4 regions of the Pantoea phytobeneficialis genome follow, and region 1 is predicted to be linked to each of the others. Evidence: riboswitches for the same ligand, from Rfam matches in the RefSeq annotation. Region 1 holds a riboswitch; each other region holds the start of a gene.
The links. Region 1 has a riboswitch for thiamine pyrophosphate ahead of CTZ24_RS21040 (FAD-dependent oxidoreductase). Riboswitches for the same ligand answer to the same signal wherever they lie in the genome.
Positions count from the first base shown of each region.

Region 1 (4,213 bases):
ACGACCCCCATCGCCACCGATTTCACCAACTGACTTTCCAGTTGATTGGTCACTGCTAACATCCCCTCGCTACCGTGGACCTCAATGCGTTGATCGTAACCATAGCTGGCGCGACGGCTGTTGGTGATCACTGCCATTTTGCCGCTGGCACAGGTCAGGGTGACCACGGCGGTATCGACATCGCCTGCCGCTTTGATTTGGGGATCAACCAACGCTGAAGCGGAGGCATATACCGAGACGGGTTCCTCATCCAGTAACCAGCGTGCCATATCAAAATCGTGAATCGTCATATCGCGGAACAAGCCACCGGAGACTTTCACGTATTCCGGCGGTGGTGCACCCGGATCGCGCGAGCTGATGGTCACCAGCTCGGTGCTGCCAATCTCCCCGGCGCGCAGGCTGGATTGCAGGTGTGCCATGCTGGGATCAAAACGGCGGTTAAAACCAATCATCAACGGCACACCTGCTTCCCGCACCGTGGCAAGGCAGCTTTGCACGCGCGCCAGGCTGAGATCGACCGGTTTTTCACAGAAGATGGCTTTGTTCGCTCTCGCGGCGGCTTCAATCAAATCGGCATGGGTGTTGGTGGCACTGCAAATCGCCACCAGATCGATGCTGCTGTCTGCCAGGATGGTGGCGAGGTCGGCAACTGTCGCGCCATACTTCTCGGCCAACGCTGTCGCTGCCGGAGCATAGACATCCATAACATACGCCAGCCGACACTGCGGATGGGCGGCGATATTTCCTGCGTGGATCTGGCCGATACGACCGGCACCCAATAAAGCGACATTCAGCATTGGTTATTCCTCGGGGGTAGAAAGGTTGTGGCGTTATTAATCGATGCGGGTGCAGATCAAGTCAAAACAAAGCCCCGGCGGCGTGATGAATTGATGAGGTAGATCACAGGCTTTTTTGATGTAACTAACATCAAATGTGAATAATTAGTTGTATTTCATGCGCTTGATGGATTTGGCTTTTTGCCAGGATGTACGGATACTGATTGCCTGTGAGGTAGATGACATCAGGACATGCCATGAAGCAACATCACTGGAAATCGCCGTCGATCAAACAAATCGCGCAGGAAGCTGCCGTCAGTCCCGCCACCGTTGACCGGGTGCTGAATGGTCGCGAAGGCGTAAGGGAAGTGACGCGCAAAAAAGTGGCAGACGCGATGCAGCGGCTGGGATTGAACGCAGATACCGGCAACCCGAGTGCTAACAGAACGCGCATTGCGATTATTTGCGAATCCGGTTCCAGTTTTCTCCATCAGGTGGAGCAACAGGTACGCGCTGCTATCAATGATTATCCCCAGCTCCATTTCAGCCTCGATAGCGTGCCGAACGTGCAATTCAATGCCGAACGCTTCAGCCAACTGATTACCCGGCGAGCCGCCACCAGTAGCGGCATCATCCTGGTGTGTCGCGATGAGGTAAAAATAAATCGTGCGGTTAAAGCGGCGATTGATGATGGGGTCCCGGTCATTTGTCTGACCAGCGATCTGCCCAATTCGCGGCGCAGCGCCTATGTGGGTATCGATCAGGTCGCTGCCGGAGCCACTGCGGGCTGGTTTATGGGCCGTATGCTGCCCGCACAGCAATCGGGCAATATTCTGCTGATTTGTAGTTCGACCTATCGTACCCAGGAGGAGCGTGAGATTGGCTTTCGCCGCGTGTTGCGCGAGGCATTCCCTTGGTTAACCATTCGTGATCGCGTCAACATTAACGACGAAGCGGAAACCGCGTATCTCAGCGTAAAAAAATGGCTGGAGCGGGGGAACCCGTTGGCAGGGATCTACAACACCGCAGGCGGTAACGAAGGGGTGGCGCGCGCGTTAACCGATTTTGGCGTACAGGATCAGGTGATATTTATCGGCCATGAATTGAGTGAAGCGAGCCGACTGCTGCTGGAGAACGGCACCCTGGATTTGGTGCTCGGCCATGATATTCGTCGGGAGATCGATCTGTGCCTCGCCCTGTTGCAACAGCCGGGCAGCGGTCAGTCGTTCAGTGACAGCAAAATTCCGCTGCTCACCTGGCATCGCTACTCTTATTTTGCCTGACGGCTCAGGGGCAGAACACCACCCACAAAATGATCACGCCGAATATACACACCAGAATGGCTGAAATGATTGAATCAGCACACATAATTTACCTGCCGGATTTCAGGATGAGGGGACGAGAATACGCGCAAATCATGGAGAAAAATGGATGAACCTGAAACAGGGAATTTTTAAAGGTTAGGCTTTGTTGCCGGGCTTACACTTGACGTAGCCTGGCGGCTGCAATACAAATAGACGCGTCGGGGGAGTCTCGCTCAAGAGACTGAGAGGCTAAAAGCGCACTGCGCGGCTTAGCGACCCTTTGAACCTGACCCAGTTGATACTGGCGTAGGAAGACTGACAGCCTGTCATTTCGGCTGTCTGACATCGGGACGTTTTTCCGTTGCGCGTGTCATTTCCCTCCTCCTGTATCCCGGGTCTCAGTGCGAAAACTGAGAGGCCGATGTGAATTCTCCCCTTTGTATTACGGAATACCCGCTATGAGCCGCTGGTCTGTACTCGGTGGCGGTGTTGCGGGCCTGTGTGTGGCGACCTTACTCGCCGAACGCGGTGAACAGCTTGAAGTGATTAGCGATGACGCGCGTCAGCCCGCCTCCTGGTTTGCCGGAGGTATGCTCGCACCCTGGTGTGAAGCAGAAAGCGCACCACGCGCCGTCATTGAGCTGGGGCAGCACTCCGCAGCCTGGTGGCAACAACGCGTCAGTTGCGTTGAACATCAGGGCACGCTGGTGGTGGCACCACCACGCGACAGCCAGGAACTGAACCGCTTTGCCCGCATGACCGAACAACATCAATGGATTGATCCGGCAGACGTGGAGCCAGCCCTCGCCGGGCGCTTTGCCCGTGGTCTGTTTTTTGCGCAGGAGGGGCATCTCGATCCTCGCCTGGCACTGAATGAAATGCGTGAAAAGTTGCAGCAACGTGGGGTGGCTTTTCACCACGGGAAGCCGTCGGGGCAGGTGATTGATTGCCGGGGCATCCATGCGGCAACAGCGTTGCCGGGCCTGCGGGCGGTGCGGGGCGAGATGTTGATTTTACACAGCGATGAGGTGCGCTTCTCACGCCCGATTCGTCTGCTGCATCCGCGCTTTCCCTGCTATCTGGTGCCGCGTCGCGGCGGCCATTTTATGCTCGGTGCAACTATGGTCGAAAGCCATGATGCCAGCCCGATCAGCGCCCGTGCCATGATGGAGTTGCTGAGCGCGGCCTGGGCCATCCACCCGGCGTTGGCCGAAGCGCGTATTGTCGAAAGCGCCAGCGGTTTGCGTCCGGCGTATCCGGCAAATCTGCCGGAAATTCACTATCAAAACGGGACATTTTACCTTAACGGGATGTACCGCCACGGCTTCCTGCTGGCTCCGCTGATGGCGGAACAACTGATGCAGCGTTTAACTTCGGAACAACTTCATGAATATTCAGCTTAACGGTCGCCCGGTGCTGACGGCCGCCCGTACCCTGACCGAACTGCTGCGTGAGCAGCAGATTGACGTGGCCTGCGTGGCAACCGCCTACAACGGTACTTTTGTCCCCAAATCCCGCTACGACAGTCAGCAACTGGAAGAGGGTTGTCAGCTCGAAGTGTTATCACCGATGCAGGGGGGCTAATGATGTTTTATGGCTTTGAACCGCAATCCCGCTTTCTGCTTGGTACCGCAGGTTATCCCTCACCGGCAATTTTGCAGCAGGCGATTGCGGCTGGCGGCAGCGAGATCATTACCGTCAGTCTGCGGCGTGAAGGGGCCGCTGGGGCCGCCTTCCGTGAACTACTTGCGCAACTGGATGTACGCGTGCTGCCGAACACCGCCGGGTGCCACACGGTGCAGGAAGCCGTGACCACAGCGCAGATGGCGCGTGAATTGTTTAACACCCCGTGGATCAAGCTGGAGGTGATCGGCCATGCCGACACGCTACAACCTGATCCCTTCGCGCTGGTGGAAGCGGCACGCATCCTTTGCGCCGATGGCTTTCAGGTATTCCCCTACACCACTGAAGATTTGATCGTCGGTGAAAAATTGCTTGAAGCCGGCTGCGAAGTGCTGATGCCGTGGGGCGCACCCATCGGTTCCGGTCAGGGGCTACGTAACATTGATGGCCTGCGCGCGATGCGGGCCTGGTTCCGTGATGTTCCGTTAATTGTCGATGCGGGCATCGGTG
Region 1 covers NZ_CP024637.1:176,917-181,129, forward strand. Annotated here, with positions in the region: gene iolG (inositol 2-dehydrogenase) at 1-797, opposite strand, end outside; gene CTZ24_RS21035 (LacI family DNA-binding transcriptional regulator) at 1,034-2,059, shown strand; TPP riboswitch at 2,291-2,410, shown strand; gene CTZ24_RS21040 (FAD-dependent oxidoreductase) at 2,539-3,483, shown strand; gene thiS (sulfur carrier protein ThiS) at 3,467-3,664, shown strand; gene CTZ24_RS21050 (thiazole synthase) at 3,667-4,213, shown strand, end outside.

Region 2 (4,213 bases), on a different contig from region 1:
AATCGACAGGTAACCCGTCCCAGCCAGGCGACCGGTGTTGTACAGCGTTTGCATGTTGCGTAATACCACAGGAGAACGATTGTTATCGGTCATTACGCGATCAACATAATCCGCGCCCGGTAAATAAAGGCTTTCCGCTGGAATGGTCATGCAGCGATGTTGAAGAAGGCTATCCGCTTCTTGGCCCAATAACTGAACGATGTCCGTCATACTCACTCCTGATTAATGGCTGGATTGGAACCGGCACCTGCCGATTCGCCCCCAACAGCCTGGACCGGGATCCGCCAGGCTGGCAAATTGCTGACTCCATTTTTCAGACAGATACGCAGGCAAAAAATGGCAATTCGGCGTTACGCCCTACCACCAACGATGAAAATGGTGCACCGGTCCAATGCCTTTTCCGACTTCCAGAGAATCGGCATGCAGTAACGCTTGTTGCAACCAGGCTTTAGCCTCGGAGAGCGTCGCAGCCCAGTCATCATGGCGTGGACGTAGCGCCGCCAACGCAGCTGACAGCGAACAACCGGTGCCGTGGGTGTGGCGAGTATTGACGCGTGGCGCGGTAAAACGCTGACGTCCGTTGCGGGTGATAAGCCAATCCGGGCTCTCCGCATCACTCAGATGTCCTCCCTTCATCAGTACCGCTTCACACCCGAGATCCAGCAATGCATCCCCCTGCATCAGCATCGTCTTCTCATCCTGCGCCACACTGCGGCCAAGCAGCGCTGCGGCTTCTGGCAAATTCGGCGTAATCAACGATACCTGTGGTAACAACAACTCACGCAGGCTGGCGATGGCATCCGGTGATAACAACGCATCGCCACTTTTGGCAATCATAACGGTGTCCAGCACCACGAACGGCAGGCTGGCACGCTTCAGCTTGTCAGCGACAATTTCCACCACCGCCGTTTCCGCCAGCATGCCAATTTTTGCCGTGTCGATACGCACATCATCGAGCACCGAATCCAGCTGCGCTCCGACAAAATCTGGTTCGATACGATAGACCGACTGCACACCACGGGTATTCTGGGCCACCAGCGCGGTAATGACGCTGGTGCCATAGGCACCCAGCGCGGAGAAGGCTTTGAGATCGGCCTGAATTCCAGCACCACCGCTGGGGTCAGTACCGGCAATAGTCAATGCGTTAATACGTTTCATGGCGTCACCTCCAGTGTCCACAGCGCATCCAAAAAGGCAGCAACAAAGCTGCCCGGCCCCTGGACCTGACGTGCCGCCCGTTCACCGGCCAGTGACATGACCCGACAAGCTGCCGCCACATGTTGCAGACGTTCACCCGGCAGGCTGGCAAAAGCCGCCACCACTGCCGACAGCGCACAACCTGTCCCCACTACGCGTGTCATCAGTGGGCTGCCGCCCGGGATGGCAAAGGTATGCTGACCATCGGTAACGTAATCCACTTCGCCGGTTACCGCCACAATGCTGCGGTAATCGTGCGCCAACTGTTGAGCAGCGCTGAGTGCGGCGTCAGCCTGATGCAAGCTGTCCACGCCACGCCCGCCCGCCGCCTGGTTCGCCAGGGCAAGGATTTCCGAGGCGTTGCCACGGATGGCTGCCGGTTGCTGGGTCAATAGCTGCTGACAAAATTCGGTGCGAAAGGTTAACGCGCCCACCGCGACCGGGTCGAGCGTCCAGGGTGTGCCGGCACGGTTTGCCGCCTCTACCGCAGCCTGCATGGCGATGCTGCGATCGCGCGTCAACGTACCCACGTTAATGAGCAGAGCATCGGCATAACCGCTGAACTGTGCGGCCTCATCAGCGTCGATCACCATGGCAGGTGAGGCACGCAGTGCCAACAGGACATTAGCGGTAAAGGTCTGTACCACATCATTGGTCATGCAATGTACCAGCGAAGCATGTTGATGCAGTAACTGAAGCGAGTGCGCGAGTTGCGCGGAGGAAAGAAGGTCAGGTTGTTTCATAAAGCTCCCAACCGGCGATCAAGAAGGCGAATGCGGTCAGGCATCTGACTTCCCTACGCTGGCATTATCCAGATCAGGTGGTACGGGTATTTCTCAGCCTTCACAAGGAAGGGCACCCCGAGTCATTTATATGACTGGCAGATTAGGGCAAGTGACTTGCTGACGCAAGCCCGCCCTGCTCAATATACCGCTGGGCTTTTTCCCCCATACGTTGCGTAGCGGCGCGATTTATCGCGTAAAACTTCAAGTTCGTGTGATAAATCGCAGCACTACGATTGAAAACAAATACACATTGCGCATGTGGTCGTTGCTTGTAAAATGACCACCGAGATTATTCCCACAACAAGATGAAGGATTTATGGCAAAAGGAATTGTGCTTTGTCAGGGAGACAGGACGTCATGCGGCGGCAAAATCACCGCAGACGCAAGAAGGCGATCCTGTTACCTGTGGGAAAGATGGTAAGACCTACAAGATTATCGGAGGCATACCTTTTTACACCAGCGGCCCCGATAAAAAACGTATTGCCGGATCGCTTGATAGCCACAGTTCATGTCCTTGCAAGGCTAAAATCACACCGTCTAACGCTTATCCTGGCTATGTGAAAGAAGAACCCCCTGTCTCGCGAGAGACTGGTTTAGCGGCTTAGGCTCCAGCCGCATTAATGCCAAAATTTCAGTCAGAACCAGAACAACATGCAATTCACTCAATTAATGAAATCGATGAGGCTTGCTCAATTGGCCGGGAAGATGAATGTTCTAAGAAAAAATACACCGAGATTGGTCGCTTCTCTGGAGGACTTGCTGGTGGTTATATTGGAATACGCTTCAGATAAAGGCGAATACCTTGGTGAACTTTTCTATAATTCGGTAGGTAAATGACATGAACGTTGTATCTGCTATTTTATTTTCGTTATTTCTCGCCTCTACAATCACAACATATGGATATTCCGCGTTAAAAACCGAAAGACACATTATGTTATGTACTCTCTTTCGTGAAAAATCTGGATACTTACCCAATGGAATGACCCTTGCTCAGAATGGAGGGGCTTTCTTTACCTTCCAAAAAGATTTATATTTCTTCTTGCCACTCATTGTCAGAAAAGGCAGTTTTACTGTTAGAAACATGAAATCAGAACATTATGACTTCATACGAAGTCTACCACATGAAACGACAGGATGGTTGAAGATCAAGTTCTATTTATTTACCATAACGACCACTCTACTTTTTTAAATTTTTTATTTGATTGTTTTTCATAAAGGCATTATGAAATCATACGTAAACAACATGCATCCTCACTATAAACCCGCGCGCCAGCATAAGTAAAAAACCCCGCAGAACGGGGTTAGTCAGTTATTTTCTTCCTGAAAATCACTTTCGCTGATATTGATTCAAGTACTGCTTAACTTTCTCAGTACCATTACCTACGTTAGCAACAGCGGTACGCAATTGTGTCGCGCTCACTTCCAGGGTGTTCGTCCAATACTCAACCTCCCAGGTTTCAGTAAGACTAATAAAGCGTTTGTCTTCCGGTTGTTTTCTCTTTAAATCATCAGCCATTTTGCAGCTCCTGAGGTTAATCCTGAAAACATGACTATCGCTTCTTAAGAAGAGTAACTCGTTAGCTTAACCGAAGGATGTTAGCCGTCCGGTGATTGCCATACAGCCCCACTTAAGGCCAGGAGCCAGCACAGCGCTGGCTTCCGGAAAAAATCCTAGACAATATGGCTGACGATATCAAGGTATAGCAACTATACCAAAGAACAACAGAATAAAACTTTTTTGCTGCATCTAAAGGCTGAATGTTGTTCCCGGTTTTCTGCTAATCAACAGGATCAAGTACTGAGAAACAATTGACTCACATAAACAACAAAACAGTAACATTATGATATTAGTGAATTAAATGCTGATTTTTGCGTCCTGCGTCATAAATCGTACTCATCGTCATTGATAATTCGCGTCACGAAAAATAGCATCTGCGCACTGGTTACACGAAGTAACAGTAAATGGAAAGCATCATCACACAAGGGATTATCACGGAGGATTTACCATGCACAGGACAGTTCGCACGTCGCTATCCACAGCTATCGCCACTGCACTTCTCATTACATCATTTATCCCTGCCCCTGCTTTTGCAGCCGGTTTCATTGATGACTCATCCCTGACCGGTGGTCTCTACTACTGGCAGCGGCAGCGCGATCGCAAAGAGATGGATCCGCAACAGGGTAAATACGGCCAGTATGATGCCAACCTGCATCATGCAACAGGCAATGCC
Region 2 covers NZ_CP024636.1:3,323,084-3,327,296, reverse strand. Annotated here, with positions in the region: gene fbaB (class I fructose-bisphosphate aldolase) at 1-210, opposite strand, end outside; gene thiD (bifunctional hydroxymethylpyrimidine kinase/phosphomethylpyrimidine kinase) at 358-1,158, opposite strand; gene thiM (hydroxyethylthiazole kinase) at 1,155-1,940, opposite strand; TPP riboswitch at 1,974-2,070, opposite strand; gene CTZ24_RS15405 (DUF3606 domain-containing protein) at 3,310-3,498, opposite strand; gene chiP (chitoporin ChiP) at 3,989-4,213, shown strand, end outside.
Region 2: another riboswitch for thiamine pyrophosphate. It lies ahead of thiM (hydroxyethylthiazole kinase); the one in region 1 lies ahead of CTZ24_RS21040 (FAD-dependent oxidoreductase).

Region 3 (4,213 bases), on a different contig from region 1:
GCGTACTCCCGCTTCCAGCAAACGGGCAATCCACTCAACGCTATCGACAACCGGGTAAAGTCCTAAACGTGGGGCGGTACTGGGGAAGGCGGCGGTCATACATTTTCCTCTTTCAGGGCATCGGCGGCATGATAAAGCTCACCGCCACGGCTACGGAAGGCATCTGACATCTGCGCCATCCCGATTTCAATCGGCTGGGCTTCCGCCTGCTGACGGGCGGCAAAGTCACGCACTTCCTGGGTGATTTTCATGGAGCAGAATTTCGGGCCGCACATGGAACAAAAATGTGCCACTTTGCCCGACTCCTGCGGCAGTGTCTCATCGTGATAAGCGCGCGCGGTATGTGGGTCGAGCGCCAGATTGAACTGGTCCTCCCAGCGAAACTCAAATCGCGCTTTCGACATGGCGTTATCGCGGATCTGGGCGCCAGGATGGCCCTTCGCCAGATCGGCGGCATGAGCGGCAATTTTATAGGTGATCAATCCCTGTTTCACATCTTCCTTATTCGGCAAACCCAGATGTTCTTTCGGGGTGACGTAGCACAGCATCGCACAGCCGAACCAGCCAATCATCGCGGCACCGATGCCAGAAGTGAAATGATCGTAGCCGGGGGCGATATCGGTGGTCAGTGGGCCGAGGGTATAGAACGGGGCTTCGTGACAATGTTCCAGTTGTTCGGTCATATTGCGGCGAATCATCTGCATCGGCACATGCCCCGGACCTTCGATCATCACCTGCACATCATATTCCCAGGCGATTTTGGTCAGCTCACCCAGCGTATGTAGCTCGGCAAACTGCGCTTCATCGTTGGCATCCTGAATCGAACCCGGACGCAGTCCATCACCCAGCGACAGAGCAACATCATAGGCAGCACAGATTTCGCAAATCTCACGGAAGTGCAGATACAGGAAACTCTCCTGATGGTGCGACAAACACCACTTCGCCATGATTGAACCGCCACGCGAAACGATGCCGGTCAGACGTTTCGCCGTCATCGGCACATAACGCAGCAGCACGCCGGCGTGGATGGTGAAGTAGTCAACGCCTTGTTCGGCTTGCTCCAGCAAGGTGTCGCGGAAGATTTCCCAATTCAGATCTTCCGCGATGCCGTTTACCTTCTCCAGCGCCTGATAAATCGGTACGGTGCCAATCGGCACCGGGCTGTTACGCAAAATCCACTCGCGTGTTTCATGGATATAACGGCCGGTCGAGAGATCCATCACCGTGTCAGCCCCCCAGCGTGTCGACCACACCAGCTTCTCCACTTCCTCTTCAATTGAGGAGCTGACCGCCGAGTTGCCGATGTTGGCATTCACTTTGACCAGAAAATTGCGGCCAATGATCATCGGCTCAGATTCAGGGTGGTTAATGTTGGATGGGATGATGGCTCGCCCTGCGGCGACTTCCTGACGCACGAACTCGGCGGTGATATTTTCCGGCAGATGCGCACCAAAGCTATGGCCAGGATGTTGTTGTAGCAACACTTCGCCACGGATGCGCTCGCGCCCCATGTTTTCACGAAGTGCAATAAACTCCATTTCCGGGGTAATGACGCCCTGACGCGCATAATGCAACTGGGTAACACGGCGGCCTGTTTTGGCACGTCGCGGTTGGGGCAGATGTTCAAAACGCAGGTGATCCAGACCCTCATCTGCCAGGCGTTGCTGTGTATAGCTGGAGCTGAGCTGGTCGATGGTTTCACTGTCGCCGCGTTCCGCGATCCAGTTGGCGCGCAGTTTGCTCAACCCCCGATGAACATCAATCGATGCATGCGGATCGCCGTAAGCCCCGGCCGTGTCATATACCGGCACCGGTTCGTTGGCTTCGTATTGCGGATTATCTTTACTGCCGCCGGTCAGGGTCGGGCTGAGCTGAATCTCACGCATCGGCACACGAATATCATCACGACTGCCGGTGATCCAGATACGTTTAGAATTGGGGAAGGCAGTGCCCTGGAGGGAATCAATAAATTCCTGCGCCTGGGCGCGTTGTTCACGACGAGAAGTTTTTACAACAGACATAGCAAGTTTCCTGTAAATGATGGAAGTTGCTTGTCCGGAGTCCGGAAGGAGTAACAGAAACGGCGCGCGCACCGGCTGTGATATTTACTCTTGTTCCCTTCGCAGGTACTAACCTGATCAGGTTCCGCGGATCCCGAATTAACGGTCTCAGCCCAAAATGGGCACTCCGACAAGAAAATATTTACGGTGTTAAACCGTAAAATAAAAAAGCCCTCGTAGCATAGAAGGGCTTTTTACGAATAACAAGTCTTTTACAAATGCGGGCGGCTAAGCAGGGCGGGCGATGATGCTTTCATTCGCTACCGGCGTATGCGCCAGCTGATTGTCCCATGCCAGATGCACCAGCTTATCTTCCAGCGTAAAACGCGACTCCAGCACTTCACCCACTTCAGACAGCGCCTGCTGGAAGGTGACGCAGTTGTCATCGGTGATGGCCTGTTGCAGATGGCCGTCATACAGTTGCATCATTCGTTCGGTATTGGCTTCCAGTGACGGGTAGATTTGCGCGGCGGCGATCATCGGGCTGTCACCTTGCATCTCACTGATAATATGTTCATAAATGCTGAAATGGCCGGCGGAGAGATAATCCACCAGGTTATGACAAAAGGCATCCAGCGCCTGTTCGTCCAGGGCACTCAACGCATCTTTTTTGGGCTTCATGCCAACCAACTGGTAGTAAGTCACAAGTAGCTGACGACGCGCGTGTAGCCATGAATCGACCAATTCGTTACCGCGGCCTACACGCTCGGTCAGGTCATCTAACTGAGTAAGCATACAAGGCTCCATGTGGGTTATAGTGGTTCATTCTGCGAATAGACGCTAAGGATGACGATTTAAATGCAACGTGAGATCTCAAGCGTAGACGCTGGCTGGTGGATTGTCAGCCATGAACAAAAACTTTGGCTGCCACAGGGTGAGCTGCCGCACGGGACGGCGGAACAATTCGATCTGGCGGGCAGCAGCGGCATGGTGATTGGCGAATGGCAGGGTGAAAACGTCTGGCTGGTGCGTGAATCACGTTCTGACAATATGGGCTCAGTACGCCAGTTGATTGACGAAGATGTCGGCCTGTTCCAGCTTGCCGGGCGTGGCGTGCAACTGGCGGAATTCTTTCGTTCGCATCGCTGGTGCGGCTATTGCGGCCACGAAATGCATTTGAGCAAACGTGAGTTTGCTTGCCTGTGCGGTCACTGCCGTGAACGCTATTATCCGCAAATCGCGCCCTGCATCATTGTGGCGATTCGGCGCGGAGATGAGATCCTGCTGGCGAACCACGCAAAGCATCGTAACAACGTCTACACCGTACTGGCCGGTTTTGTTGAAGTGGGGGAAACCCTCGAACAGGCAGTGGCGCGTGAGGTGATGGAAGAGAGCAATGTACGAGTGAAAAACGTACGTTACGTCACCTCACAACCCTGGCCATTCCCCCATTCGCTGATGATGGCCTATATGGCGGAATACGATGGCGGGGAGCTACAGCATGACGGCAAAGAACTGCTGGATGCCGGCTGGTTCCGCTACGATGCGTTACCTTTATTACCGCCGCCGGGTACCGTCGCGCGACGTCTGATTGAAGATACCGTTGCCCACTGTCGCGCCAGCGCGCTGTGAAAATGCTACACTGGCGCCCTGTCAGTGAGAGAGCCAATTATGAGTGAACTGAAGAACGATCGTTATCTGCGCGCCCTGTTACGTCAGCCGGTGGATGTCACCCCGGTTTGGATGATGCGACAAGCCGGGCGTTATCTGCCGGAATATAAAGCCACACGCGCCGAGGCCGGTGACTTTATGTCGCTGTGTAAAAATGCTGAGCTGGCCTGTGAAGTCACGCTGCAACCGCTGCGTCGCTATGCGCTGGATGCGGCAATCCTCTTCAGCGATATTCTCACCATCCCGGATGCCATGGGATTGGGCCTGTACTTTGAAACCGGTGAAGGCCCCCGTTTCTCTCACCCGATTACCAGCCGCGCTGACGTCGACAAACTGCCGGTACCTGACCCGGAGCAAGAGCTGGGTTATGTGATGAATGCGGTGCGCACCATTCGCCATAACCTGAAAGGCGAAGTGCCGCTGATCGGTTTCTCCGGTAGCCCGTGGACGCTGGCTACCTACATGGTTGAAGGGGGTAGCAGCAAGGCCTTCACCAAAATCAAAAAGATGATGTACGCCGAGCCACAAACGCTGCATGCGTT
Region 3 covers NZ_CP024636.1:261,331-265,543, forward strand. Annotated here, with positions in the region: gene thiE (thiamine phosphate synthase) at 1-99, opposite strand, end outside; gene thiC (phosphomethylpyrimidine synthase ThiC) at 96-2,021, opposite strand; TPP riboswitch at 2,099-2,200, opposite strand; gene CTZ24_RS01175 (Rsd/AlgQ family anti-sigma factor) at 2,289-2,795, opposite strand; gene nudC (NAD(+) diphosphatase) at 2,859-3,632, shown strand; gene hemE (uroporphyrinogen decarboxylase) at 3,672-4,213, shown strand, end outside.
Region 3: another riboswitch for thiamine pyrophosphate. It lies ahead of thiC (phosphomethylpyrimidine synthase ThiC); the one in region 1 lies ahead of CTZ24_RS21040 (FAD-dependent oxidoreductase).

Region 4 (4,213 bases), on a different contig from region 1:
TCTTCTTCACGTCTACAACAGCAATTTATCCGCCTGTGGCAAAGCTGCCAGGGCCAGGATCAGGAAACCACCCTGAGCGAACTGGCGGAATTGCTGCACTGCTCGCGACGTCATATGCGCAACCTGTTGAATGCCATGCAGGATGCGGGTTGGTTAATCTGGCAGGCCGAAGCCGGACGGGGTAAACGTTCAACGCTGAGTTTTTGTTATACCGGGCTGGCATTGCAGCAGCAGCGCGCCGAAGATTTGCTGGAGCAGGATCGCATCGAACAACTGGTGCAATTGGTAGGCGACAAAAATCAGGTACGCCAAATGATTGCTTCTCACCTCGGCCGCAGCTTCCGCCAGGGTAAGCATATTCTGCGCGTCCTCTATTATCGCCCGCTTCCCAACCTGCTACCCGGTTCCCCGTTGCGTCGCTCCGAAACCCATTTAGCGCGGCAAATCTTCAGTGGTCTGACACGGATAAATGAGGAAAAGGGGGAAATTGAACCCGATATTGCCCATCACTGGCAACAAACATCGCTGCTGCACTGGCGCTTTTTCCTGCGACCCGCGATTCGTTTTCACCACGGTCGTGAACTGGAGATGGAGGATGTCATCAGCTCGTTGGATCGTCTGCGTACCCAACCGCTGTTCTCCCATATTGCCAAACTTCACTCCCCTGCCCCCTGGACGCTGGATATTCAACTGACTCAACCCGATAACTGGCTACCGTGGTTGCTTGGCAGCGTCAGCGCGATGATCTTGCCGCGCGAGTGGCAAACGGTTCGCGATTTCGCCCGTCAGCCGATTGGCACCGGCCCCTACAGCGTGGTGCGCAACCAGCAAAGCCAACTTAAAATTGCCGCTTTTGATGACTACTTCGGCTACCGCGCGTTGATTGATGATGTCTCAATCTGGGTATTACCGGAAATCAGCGACGAACTGGTGTATGCCGGAGTGAAGTTGCAGGGCGAAACCGCCGATGAAAAATCGGAGGAGAGCCGCCTGGAAGAGGGTTGCTATTTTCTGCTGTATGACCAACGTTCAGAGCAGGGACGCGATGCCCATTTCCGCCGCTGGGTCAGCTATCTGTTTAACCCTATCGCCCTGCTGAACAACGCCGGGGTAGGGTATCAACGCTACTGGTTCCCGGCCTATGGCTTGATTCCTCGCTGGCACCACCGCCGCGACTTAACCCCAGTCAGCAAACCACAGCATCTCACCCAACTGACCATCAGCTGGTACAGCCATCATGTTGAGCATGAAGGGATCGCCAATGCGCTGCGCCCACTGCTGGCGCAGCAGGGCGTAGAGTTAATCACCCGTGAACTGAGTTACGAAGCATGGTTTAACGGTGAAGGCGAAAGCGATATCTGGCTTGGCAGTGTCAACTTCACCCTGCCGCTGGATTACTCGCTGTTCGCTCAATTGTATGAGCTGCCGCTGATGCAGCAATGCATCCCAATAGACTGGCAAAGCGCGGCTGAACGCTGGCGCGAAAAAACGCTACCGCTGGCGGAATGGAGCAAGCAACTGGTGGACAGTGACTACCTGCATCCGCTGTTTCATCACTGGTTGCTGCTGGAAGGCCAGCGCAGTATGCGTGGTGTGCGCATGAATACCCTTGGCTGGTTTGACTTTAAATCCGCCTGGTTTGCCCCGCCGGAGCTGTGAACCTTTCGCCCTGAGCCGGAAATGACTAGAATGAGCCGTTCTCAACGGGGTGCCCTGCATTACAGGGGCTGAGAGAGACCCGTCGAACCTGATCCGGTTAATACCGGCGTAGGGATTTGAGATGCCTCACTGCTCAGATCCTTTGCGACTCAACCTTATCTTCTCCTCAAGGAGCGCAAAGTGTTTAAAAAAGTTCTGCCCGTGCTGCTGCTGATTTCTGCCCCGGCGCTGGCTGCCAAACCGGTACTGACCGTCTACACCTACGATTCATTCTCTGCCGATTGGGGACCCGGTCCGGCAGTAAAAAAAGCCTTTGAAGCCCAGTGCGGCTGTGAGCTGAAATATGTCGCGCTCGAAGATGGCGTGTCGCTGCTCAATCGTGTCCGTATGGAAGGCAAAAACAGCAAAGCGGATATCGTGCTGGGCCTCGATAACAATCTGGTGCAGGCGGCAGAAAAAACCGGCCTGTTTGCCAAAAGCCAGGTGGATACCGGCGCACTCCAACTGCCAGATGGCTGGCACAACGACACCTTTATCCCGTTCGACTATGGCTACTTCGCCTTCGTCTATGACAAAAATAAACTGAAGAACCCGCCCAAAAGCCTGAAAGAGTTGGTAGAAAGCCCTGAAAAATGGCGCGTGATCTATGAAGATCCACGTACCAGCACCCCCGGACTTGGCTTGCTGCTGTGGATGCAAAAGGTGTATGGCGACAAAGCACCGGAAGCCTGGCAAAAACTGGCGCAAAAAACCGTCACCGTCACCAAAGGCTGGAGTGAAGCTTATGGCCTGTTCCTGAAAGGTGAAGGCGATCTGGTGCTGAGTTACACCACCTCCCCGGCTTATCACATCATTGAAGAGAAGAAAGAAAACTACGCGGCAGCGCCGTTCAGCGAAGGCCATTACATGCAGGTTGAAGTGGCGGCACAGCTCGCCAGCAGCAAACAACCAAAACTGGCACAGCAATTTATGCAGTTTATGGTATCCCCGGCCTTCCAGCAGACCATCCCGACCGGCAACTGGATGTATCCGGTGATTAAAAGCGAGTTGCCTGCCGGTTATCAGACGCTAAACGTACCGCAAACGGCGCTGCAATATAGCCCGACTGAGGTTGCCGACCATCGCGCCGACTGGATAAGTGCATGGCAACGCGCCGTCAGCCGTTAATTCCCGGCTGGCTTCTGCCCGGCAGTTTCACCGCGCTCTTGTTATGCGCGGTGGCGCTGCTGGCGTTTGGTGCGCTGTTGATGTCAGCCCCCATCGGTGACTGGCGTGGCCTGCTCACCGATGACTATCTGCATCACGTACTGGCTTTCTCCTTCTGGCAGGCGTTACTGTCGGCGCTGTTCTCAGTCATCCCCGCGATCCCGCTGGCGCGCGCCCTGTACCGTCGACGTTTTCCCGGACGTAACCTGCTGTTACGCCTGTGCGCCATGACGCTGGTGCTACCGGTGCTGGTGGCAATATTCGGCCTGCTGAGCGTCTATGGTCGCAGCGGCTGGCTGGCCCAGCTGTGCAGCCTGGTAGGTATCGATTATCACTTCTCACCCTATGGGTTGCAGGGCATTCTGCTGGCACATGTGTTCTTCAATCTGCCGCTGGCCACGCGCATGCTGTTGCAGTCGCTGGAAAGCATCCCGGGCGAGCAACGTCAGCTGGCGGCGCAGCTCGGCCTGCGCAGTTGGAACCTGTTCCGCTTACTCGAATGGCCGTGGCTGCGGCGGCAGATTTTGCCCACCGCCGCGCTGATTTTTATGCTGTGCTTTGCCAGTTTTGCCACCGTGCTGGCACTGGGCGGTGGCCCGCAGGCCACCACGCTGGAGCTGGCAATTTTTCAGGCGCTGAGTTTTGACTACGATCCCGGTCGCGCGGCCCTGCTGGCGCTGCTGCAACTGGGCTGCTGCCTGCTGCTGGTGTTGCTGAGCCAGCGCTTCAGCCAAGCTATTCCGAGCGGAAGTCAGCAGATACGCGGCTGGCGCGATCCCCAGGATAGCTGGCGCGCGCGCCTCAGCGATGGCTTATTGATCGGTTTAGCCTTGTTGTTGTTGCTCCCGCCTTTGCTGGCGGTAGTGACTGATGGCCTGCGTGGCGGCGTCGCCGGGGCGATTCAACAACCGGCCTTGTGGCAGGCCACCTTTACCTCATTACGCATTGCCATCGGAGCAGGCGTGTTGTGTGTCATTCTTACCCTGATGCTGTTATGGAGCAGCCGTGAACTGCGCCTGCGTCATCACACTATCCCGGCGCAAGCAATGGAACTGAGTGGCATGTTGATTCTGGCAATGCCAGGCATCGTATTGGCGAGCGGTTTTTTCCTGCTGTTCAACGCCACCGTTGGCCTGCCGCAATCCGCCGACGGGCTGGTGATCTTCACGAACGCACTGATCGCCATCCCCTATGCCATGAAAGTGCTGGAGAACCCGATGCGCGATCTCAGCGCGCGTTACAATCAGTTATGCGCCTCGCTGGGTATGCAGGGGTTGAACCGCCTGCGCCTGCTTGAACTGCGCGCACTGAAACGTCCGATTGCCCAGGCGCTGGCCTTTGCCTGCGT
Region 4 covers NZ_CP024636.1:760,591-764,803, reverse strand. Annotated here, with positions in the region: gene sgrR (HTH-type transcriptional regulator SgrR) at 1-1,659, shown strand, start outside; TPP riboswitch at 1,695-1,792, shown strand; gene thiB (thiamine ABC transporter substrate binding subunit) at 1,840-2,826, shown strand; gene thiP (thiamine/thiamine pyrophosphate ABC transporter permease ThiP) at 2,802-4,213, shown strand, end outside.
Region 4: another riboswitch for thiamine pyrophosphate. It lies ahead of thiB (thiamine ABC transporter substrate binding subunit); the one in region 1 lies ahead of CTZ24_RS21040 (FAD-dependent oxidoreductase).